3 regions of the Rossellomorea sp. FS2 genome follow, and region 3 is predicted to be linked to each of the others. Evidence: riboswitches for the same ligand, from Rfam matches in the RefSeq annotation. Region 3 holds a riboswitch; each other region holds the start of a gene.
The links. Region 3 has a riboswitch for S-adenosylmethionine ahead of ACNA6I_RS21450 (5-methyltetrahydropteroyltriglutamate--homocysteine S-methyltransferase). Riboswitches for the same ligand answer to the same signal wherever they lie in the genome.
Positions count from the first base shown of each region.

Region 1 (3,254 bases), on a different contig from region 3:
CTCCCGCTGGTTCCGCATGCTGCCAATCCTACAATACTTGCTGCTGCAATCGTGCCCACTAACCATTTTTTCATCTGATTTCTCTCCTTTTATCGTTTATCTATTTTATTGGTGAAATAATCACCGACAAGCTGAATGATGAATACAAGAACCAGGATCAAGATGGTCGCCGCCAGGGTGACATCGGTCCTGCTGCGCTGGAATCCGTCCAGGAAAGCAAGGTTTCCCAGTCCCCCTGCACCGATGACGCCCGCCATTGCGGTGTAACCGACTAATGCGATGGCCGTCACTGTGATTCCGGAGATGAGGGCAGGCATGGATTCAGGAAGAAGGACCTTCATGATGATGGTGCTCGTTTTTGCTCCCATCGCTTTTGCCGCCTCGATGACCCCCTTATTGACTTCGCGCAGGGCGATCTCGACCATGCGGGCATAGAACGGGGCAGCCCCGATGATCAAAGCAGGCAACGCTGCGTTCGCCCCTCGGATCGTACCAATCAACACTTTGGTGAAGGGGATCAACAGGACGATCAGGATGATGAAGGGGATCGACCGGAAGACATTGACCACAGCGTTGGTGATGGAATAGGCCACCTTATTTTCCCAGATGTTCCCTTTTGATGTGAGGAACAATAAAATCCCTAGTGCGAGCCCGAGGACAAATGTTACGATCACCGACATACCAGTCATATACAGGGTCTCAAGAGTGGCTTCCCACATCTTTTCCCAATCGACGTTCGGAAAGATTTTCTCGATCATCGCTCCATCACCTCCACTTTCACCGATTGTTCTTCAGCGAAGGCGACCGCCTGATCGAGGATTTCACGTTCACCCTTCAGATGGATGAACAGCGTGCCGAATGCTCCTTTTTGAGTTTGCGAAATCTGGCCCTGAAGGATGTTCACCTCAAGATCGAACCTTCGGATCAGTGAGGTGATGAGAGGCTGATCCGTACCGCTTCCAACGAATGTAAGCTTCAACACTTTCCCATCCGGATACTGATCGAGGATGTCATCCGACTCCTGCTGCTGTGCGACCTCTTTCACGAAGCGCTTCGTCACTTCCTGACGCGGATTACGGAATACCTCTAGGACATCCCCCTCTTCGACCACTTTTCCCGCTTCCATGACCGCCACCCTGTGACAGATTTTACGGATGACGTGCATTTCGTGGGTGATGAGGACGATGGTGAGCCCAAGACGCTCATTGATATCAACAAGAAGATCCAGGATGCTGTCCGTGGTTTGGGGATCCAGTGCGGACGTAGCTTCATCACATAGGAGCACCTTCGGATCATTCGCAAGTGCCCTTGCAATCCCGACGCGCTGCTTCTGACCTCCACTGAGTTGCGCCGGATAGGCATCCCCCCTGCCTTCAAGTCCTACCAGATGGAGAAGTTCATTCGCCTTCCTGATCCGTTCTCCTCTTGGCACTCCGGCTATCTCGAGTGGGAACTGGATGTTTTCAAGTACCGTACGGGACCAAAGGAGATTGAAATGTTGAAAGATCATCCCCATGGACTGCCGGGCTTCACGGAGTTTACGTCCCTTCGCCTTTGATATCACTTGACCGTTCACATCCACAGATCCATCAGTGGGTAGCTCGAGCCCATTCAGCATCCGGATCAACGTGCTCTTTCCTGCACCGCTGTACCCGATGACACCGAAGATTTCCCCATCCTTGATGGTCATATCCACCCCATCGACAGCTGACACCGTACCATTTTTGGTTTGAAAGATTTTTTTTACATCAGAAATCGTAATCATGTTGTATCCACCTCGTCATCAGTAAAACCACCTGTTTACTAGGAATTATATCCAAATACGTCATTATTGTTAAAACATCCAACCTCATTTGAAAAACAAAAATGCCTCCCTGCGATAAACAGAAAGGCATACTATTTCAATAGTTGACTTTCCCTCATCTGTCGAAGCCTTCGCTTCGAGTGAATTGGCACCATTTCAATTTTAATTGACGGTTGCCGGGTTTCATCGGGCACTTCCCTCCACCACTCTAAATAAGAGATAAACGTTATTCAATTATTCATACTAAATACTCAGAAATTTGTTACTAAACAGATACTATCACCGAATAAACAAGGTGTCAATTCTTTTTTGCACATTATACGCTCACTGGTTCGACCATGTGAAATCGGGTCAACCAAAGCACCGATTCAGCAAACAACAGATGCCGGTAACCTCCACGGACTTCGATTTCCTTTTTATCGACAAGGGAAGTCAATCGTTCATTCCCTTCAAGTAAAGCAATCAACCGCCGGACATCTCCAGCCGTTATCGTCAGGTTGGGATCTGGGTGAGGATCGGGAAGTACGTTGCAGCCCTTATTAGAAATGGACAGACTGTGGCCGCTAGTGCCGCATTGGAAATGTAGGACGAACGGGGTGTCTGGAAATAACAATTGTAAGTGATACCTGGTCTCGCATTGATCTACGACTTTCTCTAAATACTCTCTCATGCAACCCCTCCAGTATCTCGGATACTTAACTAATTCCACTATTGGATAGTTTATCCTCCTGTACTTTCTCGACAGATTGTGGACGCACTGTCGAAGGAAGGGCCCAACAGACAATAAGTTGGCGGGTTCGCTTCATTTCCCGAGAAATATGTCCCGGTATGTAGAAAAGTCGCAGTAGTTTCCGTGAGAATCTTTCAGTTTCTATTACCATTCGAACAAAAAAAGGCCTTTTCGGCCCTTTATGCTACCTTATTCAAAGCTTCATACAAAAACGGTACAGATTGAAACGCATAGATCCGTTCCACCTCGACTCCATCTTTGAATAGCAGGAGGCAAGGAACGCTTTCGACCGCATGCTCTGTTGCAAATCCTGCCAGGTAATTCAGATTTGCCTTTGCAAAAACGAATGGTTGAGGCAGTTTCTCTACAATATCAATCATCCTACCTGCAACCTGGCAGGTGCCGCACATGGGGGTGTACAGATAGAGCGCAAGCAGTCTTTCATTCTCCCGTATCGTGTGCAGCGCTTCCTGGCTGTTCAACTCTTTCAAAGCTAATTCATCCTTTTTCCAAGATATTGTTTGTGGACATCAATGTTGGCTCCGATCAAGACGGAAGCGAGGTGATATTCCGGGGCAGCCGCCACTTCCTTGTACATCCTGTCGATATACAGGTGACCCGCTTCGGGGAACTCCCGCTTGAATTGCTTGCGGAGTTTCTCACCGGCTTCATCGGCATCCACCAAGATGTATACATCCCTGTCGAATAATGAATCGATTA
Region 1 is NZ_JBLRVS010000005.1:424,076-427,329, reverse strand. Features, by position in the region: gene ACNA6I_RS18555 (MetQ/NlpA family ABC transporter substrate-binding protein) at 1-74, opposite strand, end outside; gene ACNA6I_RS18550 (methionine ABC transporter permease) at 90-758, opposite strand; gene ACNA6I_RS18545 (methionine ABC transporter ATP-binding protein) at 755-1,765, opposite strand; SAM riboswitch class I at 1,917-2,023, opposite strand; gene ACNA6I_RS18540 (hypothetical protein) at 2,121-2,474, opposite strand; gene ACNA6I_RS18535 (thioredoxin family protein) at 2,714-3,025, opposite strand; gene ACNA6I_RS18530 (toprim domain-containing protein) at 3,028-3,254, opposite strand, start outside.
Region 1: another riboswitch for S-adenosylmethionine. It lies ahead of ACNA6I_RS18545 (methionine ABC transporter ATP-binding protein); the one in region 3 lies ahead of ACNA6I_RS21450 (5-methyltetrahydropteroyltriglutamate--homocysteine S-methyltransferase).

Region 2 (3,254 bases), on a different contig from region 3:
GCGACGGTGATGACCATGACCCAGGTGTCAAAGCGCTGGTAGCCGTAGGTGATGGCGAGATCCCCGAGTCCGCCTCCGCCGATGGCGCCTGCCATGGCCGATGCCCCGACGAGTCCGACGGTGGCGATGGTGAGGCTGAGGACGAGGGAGCTGAGCGCTTCCGGGACGAGGAAGCGGAAGATGATCTGGGTGGATGTCGCCCCCATGGATTCCGCCGCCTCGATGACGCCTTTGTCGACTTCAAGGAGGGAGTTCTCAATCAATCGTGCAATATACGGTCCTGCATAGAAGACCAGTGGCACGACGGCCGCGGCCGTTCCGATCGATGTTCCCACAATCAAACGTGTGAGAGGGACGATCGCCACCATCAGGATGATGAACGGGACGGAACGGAAGATGTTCACGACCCCGTTCAGGATGGTGAATATAAAGGCATTCTCCCATAGATGACCCTTCCTCGTGATGACGAGGAGTACCCCGAGGGGCAGCCCGATCACGGTGGAGAAGAGGAGGGAGAAGCCGGTCATGACCAATGTTTCAATGAGTGCATCGATGATCTGCTGTGAATCAACTAGCATGTGGTGCGACCTCCTTCACGGTGACGTTTTCTCCGTTCATGACAAGCAGTGCACGGTTGATTTCGCTCTCGGAGCCGATGAGCTCGACGATGAGATGACCGAATGGTGTGCCCTGCAGCTCCGTAATATTTCCGAACAGCACGTTTACATCGAGGTCGAAGCGCTTCGCCACCTGGGACAGAAGCGGCTGACCTGATGAGGCGCCGACGAAGCGGATCTTGTAGATCCGTCCCGGTGCGTTTTCCTTCTGCACAAGCTCGAGGACCGATTCCGGGATGGAATCGTTCAGCACGGAGCTCACGAAGTTTGCCGCCGTCTCGGTCTGAGGGGAGGAGAAGACGTCGAATACGGATCCGGACTCGATGATCTTCCCGCCTTCGATGACCGCCACCCGGTCGCACACTTCCCGGATCACCGACATCTCATGGGTGATCATGAGGATCGTGATGTTGTACTCACGGTTGATCTTTTTCAGCAGCTTCAGGATCGAGCCCGTCGTCTGGGGATCGAGGGCCGATGTCGCCTCGTCGCACAGAAGGATCGACGGCTGCGTGGCAAGGGCACGGGCGATGCCGACGCGCTGCTTCTGACCGCCTGATAATTGATCTGGGTACTGGTTCGCTTTATCTTCAAGACCGACGAAGCTCAGCAGCTCTGTCACCCGCTTTTGGATCTCAGCCTTGGATTGCTTCGCGAGGATGAGGGGCATCGCCACATTGGCGAAGACCGTCTTGGAGTTCAGGAGGTTGAAGTGCTGGAACACCATCCCGATCTTCCGCTTCACCTCGCGCACGTCTTTCGGTGAAAGGGCCATGAGATCCTGGCCATCTACGATCACCTTCCCCGAGCTCAATCGCTCCAATCGGTTCACGGTGCGGATCAGCGTACTTTTCCCGGCGCCGCTGAATCCGATCACCCCGCATATTTCCCCCTGCTCAACCCGGAGGTCGATACCGTCGAGGGCGCGGACTTCCTTTCCGCCGCTGTCATACACTTTCGTGGCTCCTTTGAATTCAATCATGTTCGTCATGCCTCCTGGTGATTAAAATAAAAACCCTCTTCCCGAGGTCTCGAGAAGAGGGCATGGATTCACACGGAATCAATGGTTCCCTTCTCATCTCCCAGGCATGTTGCCTGCTGGAATTGGCACAGTACTTTGTGGAAAGTCTGCTGCCGAAGCGTCATCGGGCCAGTCCCTCAGCTTCTCTGGATAAGAAATTATGAAATTCAGGGTAAACAAAAGGCCCCTTCCTGAGACAGGAAGAGGCCGGAGATCCATAAGGAAAGAAAGATCCGTACTCTTCTCATCTCTCAGGCATCCGCCTGTTGGAGTTGGCACAGTGCTCAAGTGAGCCCGCTGCCGAGGTATCAAAGGGCCAAATCCCTCCACCTCTCGTGATAAGAAGTTCAATTTGTTTAACGTGAGCCTTATTCTACGCCGGACTTTTTCCTGCGTCAACACCCTCTGGCAGAAATGAGACTGGCTGGAAGAAGTGGAAATGGGGTGAAAATAGGTCCTTAGATACATATGTTATGTCGTGAAAACCCTTTATTTCGATTGGGTTTATCGGAAAAATGATTCTAACTCCTTAAAAATATATTTTTTTCGAAAATGGCGTTAAAGATAATAGTGTCCGTTCCATTTCGCTGCGATGGCTCGCTTTCCGCGGGGCGTGCGGTGAGCCGCATCGGCTGCGCCTGCTGGGTCTCACCTGCCCGCCATTCCCGCAGGAGTCGAGCCATCTCCGCTTCATTTCACTCATCTTTTCGAAGGGAGACCATAGCGCCTTTGTTAAATATGGGAAATAGTGATTGACATCTAGCCTCCTCCCCCGTAAAGTTATAATTGAAAATGATTCTCATTATCAAGAAACGAAAGGGGAACCACATGAAAAAAGCACCGTTCTTTACCATATTGATGGTCTGTCTGCTCTTGGCGGCGTGCAGCAGCGGAGAAACAAAAACGGATTCGTCCGAGGAGGAATCATCGACATTTACATATGAATCAGAGCAGGGACCGGTGGAGGTGCCGAAAGAGCCGAAGCGGATCGTCGCCCTCACCAATGGTCCGAATGTGATTTCCCTCGAAGGGAAGCTCGTCGGAATCGATGAGTGGACTGAGATGAACCCGCTCTTCACCGACAAGCTGAAAGATGTGGAAGTGGTGGGTGACGATCAGCTCGAGAAGATCATCGAGCTCGACCCGGACTTGATCATTGCCGGAAGTCAGACGAAGAACCTCGATAAGATGAAAGAGATTGCGCCGACCGTCGCTTTCACATGGGGGAAATTGAATTACATCGATCAACAGATCGAGATCGGCAAGCTGTTGAATAAGGAGAAAGAAGCGAAGGAATGGGCGGATGACTTCCAGGAGCGTGCCGCGACGATCGGGGAGGAGATCCGCAAGAAGATCGGCGACGACGCCACGGTATCCGTCATTGAAACCGGGCAAAAGGAACTCTATGTCTTCGGAAACAATTATGCCCGTGGTTCTGAGATTTTGTATCAGGCCATGAAGCTCAACATGCCGGAAGCCGTGAAGGATAACGCCTTGGAAACGGGTATTCACGTCATCTCGCCGGAAGCGGTAGGCGACTTCACCGGAGATTACCTCGTCCTGAGCAAGAATCCCGATGTGGACAATTCGTTCATGGAGACCGACACGTGGAAGAA
Region 2 is NZ_JBLRVS010000004.1:431,034-434,287, reverse strand. Features, by position in the region: gene ACNA6I_RS12930 (methionine ABC transporter permease) at 1-578, opposite strand, end outside; gene ACNA6I_RS12925 (methionine ABC transporter ATP-binding protein) at 568-1,599, opposite strand; SAM riboswitch class I at 1,690-1,795, opposite strand; SAM riboswitch class I at 1,880-1,983, opposite strand; gene ACNA6I_RS12920 (iron-hydroxamate ABC transporter substrate-binding protein) at 2,467-3,254, shown strand, end outside.
Region 2: another riboswitch for S-adenosylmethionine. It lies ahead of ACNA6I_RS12925 (methionine ABC transporter ATP-binding protein); the one in region 3 lies ahead of ACNA6I_RS21450 (5-methyltetrahydropteroyltriglutamate--homocysteine S-methyltransferase).

Region 3 (3,254 bases):
TGCTGACTGCCGAGAAAAAGAAAGGCTGATAGAGTGCCATACAAAGAGCGGCCGCCACGGTTCCTTTCAAGGGCCACCCTCTCCAATGTATTTTTCCCAAGGATAATAGAAGGAGGAACAAGCCTCCTATGGCCAGGCGCACCGCTCCGATGGCAATCGGATGGACGCCTTCAGGAGCCAATGCCTGCACCGTCCCCGTTGTTCCCCACAGCATGGCTGCCAGGAGGATAAACAGAGCATACTGTATCCGCAATGAAACCCTCTCCTAATTGATTACTGGCTGAATGGGAACCTCATTCCCACACCCGATCGGCAATGGCGATCACGTGTTGCAGCTTCTTCCATTGTTCTGCTTCGGTCAGCAGATTTCCTTCTTCGGTTGAAGCGAATCCACATTGGGGACTGAGACAGAGCTGGTTGATGTCCACATAGCGTGCAGCTTCCTGTATCCGTGCCTCGATGTCTTCCGTCGCCTCGAGATCTCCATGCTTGGACGTAACAAGACCGAGGACGATCTGGAGATTCGGATTCTTCACATAGCGTAGCGGTTCGAAGCCTCCGGAACGCTCATCATCGAACTCCAGGAATAGCCCGTCGAGGTCGAGCCCGCCGAAAATGGTTTCGGCAGCCGCTTCATATCCGCCTTCAGCTGCCCATGTCGATTTGAAATTCCCCCTGCAAATATGCATGGTCACGACAAGGTCCTCTGGGCGATCCTTCACAGCCTCATTGATGGTACGGGCGAAGGATTCCCTGAGTTCGTCGGGTTCGCGGCCAAATGCCTTGATCTGCTCATGTCCCTGTTTCGAGAAGAATACCGACCATGCCGTATCGTCGAGCTGCAGATAGCGGCAGCCTGCATCGTAGAAAGCACGGATCGCCTTTTTGTAGGCTTCGGCTACATCCCGATGGAATGCCTCCAAGTCATCTCCGTATACGTCCGTTTCAATTTTCCCCCTGAAGAAAAGCATATTTGGACTCGGAATCGTCATCTTGGCAGTGTGATCGCCTGCAATGCCATGAAGGAATTCATAGTCTTTCAGCATCGGATGATCCGTGAAGTCCACTTTTCCCGTCACTTTGATGCCACGTGCCTTGGTCGTCGTGTTATGGAACTTGATCCCCTGGTCCGATTCATATCCTTCGACGCCATCGAGACCTTCAAGGAAGTCGAAGTGCCACCACGCCCTCCTGAATTCACCATCGGTCACGACTTGGAGGCCGATTTCCTTTTGCTTGTCGACGATGCGGATGATTTCTTCATCCTCGATTCGTCGGAGTTCAGCTGCGGATAGCTCTCCATTCCCTCTCCGTTCGCGTGCTTCCTTGATCCGCTCCGACCTCAGCAGGCTGCCCACCTGATCTGCCCGGAACGGGGCTTTTATTGCTTTCTTACCTTTTGTCTGTACGTGTGTCATCTGAATCCTCTCCCTTTTTTCATATAAAAAGGCCCTTCCCGGTAAAAGGAAGAGCCTTATGATTCTCGTCTCTTCCTCATCTCCGAACGAATCTCGTTCAAGGATTTAGCACCATTCTGTTCAAGTTTGAACAGCGGTTGCCGGGTTTCACAGGGCCAGTCCCTCCACCACTCTTAATAAGGAATATCGCTATTTAATTTTCTCAATATAATAATTATTCAGGATTTAGCTCCTGTTGTCAATGGGATGAGGGAAATTAACCGCTCAACTTTTGACGGTTTCGTTCTCCAATGACGCTCCATTCGTCTCGATCACCTGTCTGTACCAGTCGAAGCTGGCCTTCTTAGAACGGTTGAGGGTGCCATTGCCTTCGTTGTCTTTGTCCACATGGATATAGCCATAACGTTTTTTCATTTCGCCGCTTGAGGCGCTGACGATATCGATCGGTCCCCAGCATGTGTAGCCCAGCAGTTGGACTCCGTCCTTGATTGCTTCGTTCAGCTCGCGGAGATGGGCTGAGAGATAATCGATTCGATAGGCATCGTTGATTTCCCCATCTGCGCCGGGCTCGTCGATGGCTCCGAGGCCGTTTTCCACGACGAATAATGGTTTTTGATAGCGATCATACAATTGATTGGCCGTAATCCGGATCCCTTTTGGATCGATCGTCCATCCCCATTCCGATGTTTTCAAATGAGGATTTTTGACCGAAGGGAACACATTGCCTGCCGTCATCTTCCCGAGGATTTCGGGATCACGGCTGATCGTGCGGCTGGAGTAATAGCTGAATCCGATGTAATCCACCGTATGAGCCTTGAGGATGTCTTCATCTCCTTCTTCCATCTGGAGATCCCACTCCTGCTCCCGGAAGAAGCGCTTCGCATAGCCCGGATACGCTCCACGGGACTGAACGTCGATGAAGAAGTAGGATTCGCGATTACGTTCGATTCCCGCCCAGATATCTTCCGGATTACAGGAGTACGGATACGTGACACCTGCGGCCAGCATGCACCCGATCTGTGCCTCCGGATCGATCTCATGGAGTGCCTTCACGGCAAGGGCACTAGCGACAAGCTGATGATGAGCAGCCTGATAGAGGACCTGATCCCGGTTTTCACCTTCTTTGAACACGATTCCTGCCCCAAGGAAAGGCAGATGGAAAAGCATATTGATTTCATTGAACGTCATCCAATATTTCACGGTTCCTTTAAAACGATTGAAAAGAGTGCGGGCATACGTTTCGTAGAATTCGACGAGATCACGGCCCTTCCAGCTTCCGAACGTTTCAATCAGATGGACAGGTACATCGAAATGGGCGATGGTTACAACGGGTTCGATTCCGTTCGCTCTGAGCTCTGCGAAGAGGTTTTCATAGAATGTCAATCCTTCTTCATTCGGCTCAGCGTCGTTCCCGTTCGGGAAGATCCTTGCCCAAGATACAGACACCCGAAGGCATGTAAAGCCCATCTCGGCAAACAGCTTGATATCTTCTTTGTAGCGATGATAAAAATCAATGGCTTCATGTGACGGGTAGTAAAGGTCATCTTGAAGTTCCAGGTGTGGGATATTCCCTTTCATATAGGAGAATCTCTCTTCACCGCGTGGAAGGAGGTCGACGTTGGTCAACCCCTTCCCGCCTTCGCGGTATCCTCCTTCTGCTTGGTTTGCTGCAATGGCCCCTCCCCAAAGGAAGGATTTTGGAAATGTAGTCGTTGTCATGACACTCGCTCCTTTTCTTTCATATAAGATAGCAGGCGTGCTCCTGCTTTGATGTCCCCCGGTTCTTCTGAGAGGACGTCCATGAATTCATTCGTATTGGTCACGACGATCGGCGTG
Region 3 is NZ_JBLRVS010000007.1:413,581-416,834, forward strand. Features, by position in the region: gene ACNA6I_RS21445 (EamA family transporter) at 1-253, opposite strand, end outside; gene ACNA6I_RS21450 (5-methyltetrahydropteroyltriglutamate--homocysteine S-methyltransferase) at 294-1,418, opposite strand; SAM riboswitch class I at 1,492-1,601, opposite strand; gene ACNA6I_RS21455 (6-phospho-beta-glucosidase) at 1,683-3,137, opposite strand; gene ACNA6I_RS21460 (beta-glucoside-specific PTS transporter subunit IIABC) at 3,134-3,254, opposite strand, start outside.